DNA from 3 places in the Micromonospora sp. NPDC047644 genome. Region 2 is predicted to be linked to each of the others. Evidence: predicted binding sites of a transcription regulator. Region 2 holds the regulator's gene; each other region holds the start of a gene.
What was found. Region 2 encodes HrcA, which represses chaperone genes, less so after heat shock. Its sites were predicted from a motif close to GGTTNGCACNCTCNNNNNGAGNGTGCNAACC; they were not measured.

Region 1: a site for HrcA is predicted at 1,753-1,783, ahead of groL (chaperonin GroEL). Genes of this name have one in related genera too.
Region 3: a site for HrcA is predicted at 1,394-1,424, ahead of groES (co-chaperone GroES). Genes of this name have one in related genera too.

The regions. Positions count from the first base shown of each region.
Region 1 is NZ_JBEYSY010000012.1:164,112-167,385, forward strand. Features, by position in the region: gene groL (chaperonin GroEL) at 1-1,558, opposite strand, end outside; gene AB0877_RS21110 (hypothetical protein) at 1,831-3,012, opposite strand; gene AB0877_RS21115 (cold-shock protein) at 3,107-3,274, opposite strand, start outside.
Region 2 is NZ_JBEYSY010000016.1:65,531-68,804, reverse strand. Features, by position in the region: gene AB0877_RS25250 (16S rRNA (uracil(1498)-N(3))-methyltransferase) at 1-199, opposite strand, end outside; gene dnaJ (molecular chaperone DnaJ) at 201-1,346, opposite strand; gene hrcA (heat-inducible transcriptional repressor HrcA) at 1,422-2,444, opposite strand; gene AB0877_RS25235 (DUF4870 domain-containing protein) at 2,670-3,274, shown strand, end outside.
Region 3 is NZ_JBEYSY010000017.1:58,045-61,318, forward strand. Features, by position in the region: gene groL (chaperonin GroEL) at 1-875, opposite strand, end outside; gene groES (co-chaperone GroES) at 946-1,260, opposite strand; gene AB0877_RS25880 (methyltransferase domain-containing protein) at 1,520-2,704, shown strand; gene ybaK (Cys-tRNA(Pro) deacylase) at 2,715-3,194, shown strand.

The sequences.
Region 1 (3,274 bases), on a different contig from region 2:
CGACAACAGCCTCGGTGGTGAGGAAGAGCGCCGCGATGGAAGCGGCGTTCTGCAGCGCCGAACGCGTCACCTTGGCCGGGTCGATGATGCCCGCGGCCAGCAGGTCGACGTACTCGCCGTTGGCGGCGTTCAGACCGTGACCGGCCTCGATGTTGCGGACCTTCTCCACCACGACGCCGCCCTCAAGGCCGGCGTTGACGGCGATCTGCCGCAGCGGGGCGTCCAGCGCGACCTTGACGATGTTCGCACCGGTCGCCTCGTCGCCGACCAGGTCGAGCTTGTCGAAAGCGGTCTTGCCGGCCTGCACCAGCGCGACGCCACCACCCGGGACGATGCCCTCCTCGACGGCCGCCTTCGCGTTGCGAACGGCGTCCTCGATGCGGTGCTTGCGCTCCTTGAGCTCGACCTCGGTGGCCGCGCCGACCTTGATGACCGCGACGCCGCCGGCCAGCTTGGCCAGCCGCTCCTGCAGCTTCTCGCGGTCGTAGTCGGAGTCGCTCTTGTCGATCTCGGCCCGGATCTGGTTGACCCGGCCCTGGATCTGCTCGGCGTCACCGGCACCGTCGACGATGGTGGTCTCGTCCTTGGTCACCACGACCTTGCGGGCGCGGCCCAGCATGTCGACGCTGGCGGCGTCGAGCTTGAGGCCGACCTCCTCGCTGATGACCTGGCCACCGGCGAGGATGGCGATGTCGGTCAGCATGGCCTTGCGGCGGTCACCGAAGCCCGGCGCCTTGACGGCGACCGACTTGAAGGTGCCACGGACCTTGTTGACCACCAGGGTGGCGAGGGCCTCGCCCTCCAGGTCCTCGGCGATGATCAGCAGCGGCTTGCCCGACTGCATGACCTTCTCGAGGATCGGGAGCAGATCCTTCACCGACGAGATCTTGCTGTTGGCGATCAGGATGTACGGGTCGTCGAAGACGGCCTCCATACGCTCCGGGTCGGTCATGAAGTAGGCCGAGATGTAGCCCTTGTCGAAGCGCATACCCTCGGTGAGCTCCAGCTCCAGCCCGAAGGTGTTGCTCTCCTCGACGGTGATGACGCCTTCCTTGCCGACCTTGTCCATCGCCTCGGCGATGATCTCGCCGACGGTGCTGTCGCCAGCGGAGATGGAGGCGGTGGAGGCGATCTGCTCCTTGGTCTCGACGTCCTTGGCGAGCTTGGACAGCTCCTCCGAGACGCTCGCGACAGCGGCCTCGATGCCCCGCTTCAGGGCCATCGGGTTGGCGCCGGCGGCCACGTTGCGCAGGCCCTCGCGAACCAGGGCCTGGGCCAGGACGGTCGCCGTCGTCGTGCCGTCACCGGCAACGTCGTCGGTCTTCTTGGCGACCTCCTTGACCAGCTCAGCGCCGATCTTCTCGTACGGGTCCTCGAGCTCGATCTCCTTGGCGATGCTCACACCATCGTTGGTGATGGTGGGGGCACCCCACTTCTTCTCGAGCACGACGTTGCGGCCCTTGGGGCCGAGGGTCACCTTTACGGCGTCGGCGAGCTGGTTCATGCCCCGCTCGAGGCCGCGGCGCGCCTCTTCGTCGAACGCGATCATCTTGGCCATACGGCGTTGTCCTCCTGGACACTCACGGGCCACCCGAGATGTGTGCCCCGGATGGGCCGCCTGGTGTACGCACCTTGGGACGTCGCCACCTGGCGACGACGACGTCCTTCGGCCGGGCCGGATAGCCCGCGACGACCGGCCATGTGCCGCCCCGGCGTCTCCACGCCGGTGCAACCTGGCCCCACCGTCCCGACCATTGGCACTCACGGTATGCGAGTGCCAATGACTTGTTTAGCACTCTCCCCTGCCGAGTGCAAGCACGATGCCGCCGCTCAGCCGAGTTCCGCGGCCAGTCCAGCGCTGTTCACCGGCGCCTCATGGGCACGCTGCTCGGCGTACGTCACCAGCAGACCGATCATCTGCGCGAGGTGGGCCGGCAGGGCCAGCACGGCGGTGATCCCGATCACCACCACCGCCCCGGCGGCGGTACCCGCCGACGAGAACGGATCCGTACCGAACGCGCCGGTGCCGATCCCCTCCAGGCCGCCGGGGATCAGCGTGCCGACGATCACCGCAACGGCCACCAGGGCCACCCGTCCGAGCAGCAGGCCGAGTCGGTCGTGGAACATCCGGAACGAGCGACCGATCGGGTTGTGGCGTTCGAAGAGATAGACCGGGCCGGCCATGCTCAGCACGAAGGCCAGGTAGACACCCGGCAGGACGCAGAAGCAGACGCCGACGCCGATCAGCAGGCTGACCAACAGGGTCCACGCCCACAGCCCGAGTGCCCGACGCAGGCCGTAGCGCAACGCCGACTCCAGGCTGGCCGGCTGACCGGCCGCCTGCTGGGTGATCACCCAGGTGCCGGCGGCCCACCCGACGGCCTGCACCAACCCGACGACGATGCTGCCGCCGAGCAGCAGAACCAGGAGGCTCAGCAGTTCGACGACGAAATTGTCCGGCAGCGCGGGGGTCGACGTCGATCCGGCCTGGGCGGCCCACTTCGCCGACGGGTCCAGCCCGAGGGAGAGCACCGAGAGCACCGCCGCCGGCAGCACCTGGGTGAGCAGCATGATCGGCACCAACTGCCGCCAGCCCCGGCGCAGCGCTTGACCGCACCGGTTGAACCAGCCGCCGATGCCCGCGCCGGGTGGCGTGACCAGGGCGTCGTTCGGGTCAGCCCCGTAACCCGGCGGGTACCAGCCGACCGGCGGCCCCGGGTACCACGGCTGCCCTCCGTAGGGACCCGACCCGGGCGGGTAGCCCCCGGTGGGCGGGAACGCCCAGCCCTGCGGTGGCGGGGCCGCACCCCAGGCACCTTGCGCGGGATCCCAGCCCGGCGGCGGACCGGCGGGGCCGGTGGACGGGCCGGCCGGGGGTGTGCCCGGCCCCCAGCCAGGCGGCGGCCCGGGGGGCCCGGGGCTGCCGGTGGGCCCGGGGCTGCCGGCGGGCGAGGACTCCTCCGGCTCCCCCGACCCGGAGGACGGAATGTGCGGGGGTGGCTGGTCGGTCATGAACGCTCCTCAGCATCGGCTGGAACGGTTCACGATCTTCCCGGCTGCGCGCCCCTGCCGCAGCCCCGACTCGCGGGCCGATCGGCCAGGAAGCTCAGCCGATGACGCGTACGTGCTCGGCCTGTGGGCCCTTCTGGCCCTGGGTGATCTCGAACTCGACCCGCTGACCGTCGTCCAGCGCCTTGTAACCGTCCATCTCGATCGCGGAGAAGTGGACGAAAACGTCCTGCCCGCCGTCGACGGCGATGAAGCCGTAGCCTTT
Region 2 (3,274 bases):
AGGTGACGGTGACCTCCAGGGTGCCCCGGCCGACGGCCGTGACCACGGCGGCGGCCGTGCCACCCCGGCCGTCGGCGAGCAGCAACTCCTCGCCGACGCGCAACCGCTGCACGGTGGCGGCGTGGTGCCCCTCCGGGCCGTCCAGGGTCAGCGCGTCGCCGGTGGGCAGCGCCTCCACCAGGAACAGCGGTGCGGACACCTCAGGCGTGCCCGTTGAACGCGTCGCGCATCCGGGAGAAGAAGCCGCCCTGCTTGGACAGCTCGGCGACCTCCTCGCCCCGGGTCTTGGCGAAGTCGCGCAGCATCTTCTCCTGGTCCGGGTCGAGCTTGGTCGGCGTCCGCACGTCCAGGTGGACGTAGAGGTCGCCCCGGCCGGTGCCGCGCAGGTGCGGCACGCCCCGGGCGCGCAGTCGCAGGGTGCTGGCCGGCTGCGTGCCGGCCTTGACGTCGACGGTCTCCTCGCTGTCCAGCGTCTTGATGGTCAGCCGGGTGCCCAGCGCCGCAGCGGTCATCGGCACCGTGACCCGGCAGTGCAGGTCGTCGCCCTTGCGGGAGTACACGTCGTGCGGACGCTCGTGGATCTCCACGTAGAGGTCGCCGGCGGTGCCGCCGCCGGGGCCCACCTCGCCCTGCTGGGCCAGCCGGATCCGCATGCCGTCCTCGACCCCGGCCGGGATCTTGACGGTCAGCGAACGGCGGGTCCGCACCCGGCCGTCGCCGGCGCAGGTGGGGCAGGGGTGCGGGACGGTGGTGCCGTAGCCCTGGCACACGGTGCACGGCCGGGCGGAGACCACCTGGCCGAGGAAGGTGCGCTGCACCGACTGCACCTCGCCCCGACCACCACACGCCTCGCAGGTCGCCAGGTGCGTGCCGGCGGCGGTGCCGGCACCGGAGCAGGTGGTGCAGAGCACAGCGGTGTCGACGGTGATCGGGGCCTCCACGCCGAAGGCCGTCTCGTGCAGGTCGAGTTCGAGCCGCAGGATCGCGTCGGCCCCCGGGCGGGTACGCGGCCGTGGGCCACGGGCACCACCTCCGGCACCGCCGAAGAACGCGTCCATGATGTCCTGGAAACCGACGAACGGGCCGGCACCTCCGGGGCCACCCGGGCCGCCGGCGCCGCCGCCACCGGGGGCGAGCGGGTCACCACCCAGGTCGACGATCTGCCGCTTCCGGTCGTCCGAGAGGACCTCGTACGCGGCGTTGATGTCCTTGAACTTCTCCTGAGCCTCCGGGTCCGGATTGACGTCCGGGTGGAACTGGCGCGCCAGCTTGCGGTAGGCGCGCTTGATCTCGTCATCGGAGGCTTCCCGGCTCACACCGAGAATGCCGTAGTAGTCCCTGGCCACTGCGTTCCGTGTCCTCATGTTCGTCTCGCGTTGCGCCGGTCGGCGGCCGCAGCCGGCCGCGTCGGCCCTGACCAATCAGTTTTGGGCCAGCAACTCGCCCACGTAGCGTGCCACGGCGCGCACCGTGGCGATGTTGCCGGGGTAGTCCATCCGGGTGGGCCCCAGCACCCCCAGGCCGCCCAGGATGGTGGTGCCCGGGCCGTACCCGGTGCTGACCACCGAGGCGGCTCGCAGGTTGTCGAACTCGTTCTCGTCGCCGATCAGCACCCGGGTCGTGCTCGGCTCGGTCTCACCGATGAGCTTGAGCAGCACGACCTCCTCCTCCAGAGCTTCGAGGATCGGCCGCAGGGAGCCCTGGAAGTCGAGCAGGCCGCCGCGGGTGAGGTTCGCGGTGCCGGCGAGCGCGATCCGCTCCTCGTGCCGCTCGACGAGCGTCTCCAGCAGGACGGTGGCGAGCGTGGTCATGGTCGGACGCAGGCCGGTCGGCGCTTCCTCGACCAGCGCCTGCACCAGTGGGGGCGTCTCGGACAGCCGGGCGTTGGCGAGCTTCTCGTTGATCAGTCGGCGCAGGTCGGTGACGTCGTCGGCGGGCACCGGGCCGGGCAGCTCCACGAGTCGCTGCTCCACCCGCCCGGTGTCGGCGATCATGACGAGCATCAACCGGGTGGTGGAGATCGGCACCAGCTCCAGGTGACGCACCGAGGAGCGGGCCAGCGACGGGTACTGCACGACGGCGACCTGTCGGGTCAGTTGGGCGAGCAACCGCACCGTGCGGTGCACCACGTCGTCGAGGTCGACCGCGCCGACCAGGAAACGCTCGATGGCCCGGCGTTCGGCCGGGCTGAGCGGCTTGACCCGGGACAACCGGTCGACGAAGAGGCGGTAGCCGCGGTCGGTGGGCACCCGGCCGGCACTGGTGTGCGGCTGCCGGATGTAGCCCTCCTCCTCCAGCACGGCCATGTCGTTGCGGACCGTGGCCGGGGAGACCCCGAGCTGGTGCCGCTCGACCAGCGCCTTGCTGCCGACCGGCTCCTGGGTGGAGACGTAGTCTTCGACGATGGCGCGGAGCACGGCGAGTTTCCGGTCGTCGAGACCCATCCTCCGCACCTCCTGTCGCACGTCGGCCGCCGGCGCTCCGGGCCGGCCGGGCCGTCCTGGCACTCGACTGTAACGAGTGCCAGTCTACGTCGGCGGGCCCGCCGACGCGATGATCAACGGACACCCTTCGGTGCGGCCCACGACACCCCGTCGAGCCGAACGGCCCGCACGACGAGGCGAAGTCGCTCTGGTGCGGCGTTGCCACCGGCACCTACCGTGACATCCATGACTGAACCTCCTCGCCCTCCCGGGTCGGGCGACCCCGGCAACTACCCGCCGGAGCCCACCTCCCCCGGGCCGTACCCGTCGGCCGAGCCGCCCACCGCACCACTGTCCGGGGCGCCCGGCCCGGCCGGCTATCCCCCGGCCGGTGGCTATCCGCCGCCCACCGGTGACCAACCGCCGTCAGGCGGCTACCCTCCGGCAGGCGGCTATCCCCCGCCGGGGGGCTATCCCCCGCCCGGCGGCTACCCGGCCGGTGGGGCCTACGGCGGCCCCGGCGGTGGCTACGCCAACAACGAGGACAAGACCTGGTCGCTGGTCGCGCACTTCGGCGGCGCGCTCGGCGCGCTGGTCAGCTTCGGTCCGCTGGGCTTCGTCGCACCGCTGGTCGCCTACCTGGCCCGCGGCCAGCAGTCGCCGACCGTCCGGGCGCACGCCCTGGCCGCCCTGAACTTCCAGATCCTCTGGTCGATCATCGCGTTCGTGCTGCTCTTCGTGAGCTGGTGCCTGCTCTTCCTGCCCAGCATCGCCGTCGTGGTGATCCAGATCCTGTTCGGGATCATCGCCGGCATCAAAGCCAACGAGGGCACCCCGTACCGCTACCCGAT
Region 3 (3,274 bases), on a different contig from region 2:
ATGGCGATGTCCTGGAGCATCGCCTTGCGCCGGTCACCGAAGCCCGGGGCCTTGACCGCGCAGACCTTGAGGGTCTTGCGCAGCGAGTTGACCACCAGGGTGGAGAGCGCCTGGCCGTCCACGTCCTCGGCGATGATCAGCAGGGGCTTGCTGTTCTGCAGGACCTTCTCCAGCAGCGGCAGCAGCTCCTCGATCGCCGAGATCTTCTGGGTGGTGACCAGGATGTACGCGTCCTCGAGGACGGACTCCTGACCCTCCAGGTCGGTGACGAAGTTCGGCGAGATGAAGCCCTTGTCGAACTGGAGACCCTCGGTCACGTCCAGTTCGGTGGTGAGCATCGAGCCTTCCTCGACGGTGATGACACCGTCGCGGCCGACGCGCTCCATCGCCTCGGCGATCAGGTCGCCGATCGTGGAGTCCTGCGCGGAGATCGTCGCCACGTTCGCGATCGACTCCTTGCTGGTGACCTCGGCGGCCTTGCCGAGCAGCGCCTCGGAGACCTTCGTGGCCGCCGCGTCGATGCCCCGCTTGAGGCCGGCCGGGTTGGTCCCGGCGGTCACGTTGCGCAGACCCTCGCGAACCATCGCCTGGGCCAGCACGGTCGCGGTGGTGGTGCCATCGCCGGCGACGTCGTTGGTCTTGGTCGCCACCTCCTTGACCAGCTGCGCGCCAAGGTTCTCGTACGGGTTGGTGAGCTCGATCTCCTTGGCGATGGTCACACCATCGTTGGTGATCGTCGGCGCACCGAATTTCTTGTCCAGGACGACGTTGCGCCCGCGCGGGCCGAGGGTGACCTTGACCGCGTCCGCGAGGGCGTTGACACCGTGCTCCAGCAGGTGCCGGGCGTCGTCCGAGAAGCTCAGGATCTTCGCCATGAATGTCCCTTCGAAGCGCCATTGCCCCGGCCCGGCGAGCCGGACCGGGGCAATGGCACTGATCGGTTGCTTACTTCTCGATGACCGCGAGGACGTCGCGGGCGGAGAGCACCAGGTACTCCTCGCCGGCGTACTTGACCTCGGTGCCGCCGTACTTCGAGTAAAGGACGGTGTCGCCGACCTGCACGTCAACCGGAACCCGGTTGCCGTTGTCGTCGACGCGCCCCGGGCCCACAGCGAGGACGGTGCCCTCCTGCGGCTTCTCCTTGGCGGTGTCGGGGATCACGATGCCCGACGCCGTGGTGGTCTCAGCCTCGTTCGCCTGGACCACGATGCGGTCCTCGAGCGGCTTGATCGCAACCTTGGTCGCGGTAGTCACGGGCATACCCTCCTGGGGTACTGGTTTCGTTGCTGGCCAGCGGGGCTGACCAGCGTCAATCTGCCTCATGCCACCGGGCGGTGCCGTCGTCGCGGGTGCCGGTCCGCCTGGCGTGCGCACCCGGGTCGTGAGACCCGGAAGCTGGCACCCTCAGGGTGAGAGTGCTAATCGCAGGTTATTCCGTGGCTAGCACTCCGTCAAGGAGAGTGCCAGCGCGTCGCGCCCCGCCAGCCAAGTTTTCCGAGTCGGACGGGACAATGTCCGGGTGGATCTCGATCAGCTGGCGGCGCTGCGTACCCCCGAGGGGTCGGCCGCGCTCACCGCGGCGGCCGACCTGGCCGGCGGTGATCCACTGGTCGCGGCGTCGGCGCTGCGCGCGACCGGGGTGCCGCCGACGTTGGCCGCTGCGGCGCTGACCCAGGCCGAGTTGCGCCACCGGGCGGTGGGCAAGTTCGGCTCGGCCGCCGCTGGGATGTTCCTCACCCGCCCCGGCCTGGAGCAGGCCACCCGCCGGGTGGTCGCCGACCGTCGGGCCGCCCGGTTGCACGCGGCCGGTGTGCGCACCCTGGCCGATCTCGGGTGCGGGCTCGGGGCCGACGCGCTGGCCGCCGCCCGCGCCGGCATCCGGGTGTACGGGGTGGAGGCCGACCCGGTGACCGCGGCGATGGCCGCCGCCAACGCCGAGGCAGCCGGGCTGGCCGAGCTGTTCACCGTCGAGTGCGGCGACGCGACCGGGTTCGACGTGTCAGGGGTCGACGGGGTCTTCTGCGACCCGGCCCGCCGCGCCACCGGCTCCGGGCGGCGGATCTTCGACCCGCGCGCCTACTCGCCGCCGTGGGACTTCGTCACCGGGCTGGCCGAGCGGGTGCCGCGCACCGTGGTCAAGGTCGCGCCGGGCCTGGACCACGCGCTCATCCCGGCCGGCGCGGAGGCCGAGTGGGTCGGCGTGGACGGCGACCTGGTCGAGGCCGCGCTCTGGTGCGGAGAGCTGGCGGAGGTGCCCCGTCGGGCCACCCTGTACCGCCAGCAGGGCCACCATCAGCTCACCGGCTCGGGTGCCGCCGAGGCGCCGGTCGGGCCGCCGCGTCGCTACCTGTACGACCCGGACCCGGCGGTGGTGCGCGCGCACCTCGTTGCCGAACTGGCCGCCGAACTGGACGCCAACCTGGGCGACCCGAGCATCGCCTACCTCTACGCCGACCAGCCGGTCCGCACCCCGTACGCGCGCTGTCTGGAGATCACCGACGTGCTGCCGTTCTCGCTCAAGCGCCTGCGGGCGCTGCTGCGCGACCGTCGGGTGGGCCGCGTGGAGATCCTGAAGCGCGGTTCGGCGCTGACCCCGGAGCAGCTCCGGCGGGACCTGCGGCTGGCCGGGACCGAGTCGGCGAGTCTGGTGCTCACCCGGGTCGACGGCGCACCGACGGTGCTGATCGGCCGGCCGGTCGACTAGCGTCGTCGCTGTGGCGGGACAGGGCACGCCGGCAACGGCACTGTTGGTCAAGCGCGGCATCGCGCATCGCACCCATCCGTACCGGGTGGCACCGGACGCCCCGAACTACGGCGCGTTGGTGGCGGTGGCGCTCGGCGTGGCACCGGAGCGCGTGTTCAAGTCTCTGGTGGCCGACGTCGACGGCGCGCTCACCGTGGCGGTCGTTCCGGTCACCGGCGAGTTGGATCTCAAGGCTCTCGCGGCTGCGGTCGGCGGCAAGCGGGCGGCGTTGGCCGACCGGGCGGTCGCCGAGCGGGCCACCGGTTACGTGCGCGGGGGGATCAGCCCGCTCGGGCAGCGTCGGCGGTTGCCCACCGTGCTGGACGAATCCGCACTGGATCTCCCGACGATCTACGTCTCGGCTGGTCGGCGTGGTCTGCAACTCGAACTGGCCGCGGCGGATCTGGTGGCGCTGACCGACGCCCGCACCGCGCCGTTGCGGACCCACTGACGACAGTCGTTACGTCGACTTCCCCGTGGGATACCCGCGGAGTAACAGTCGCGTTGCTGAATTGTTATCGCCCCCAACAA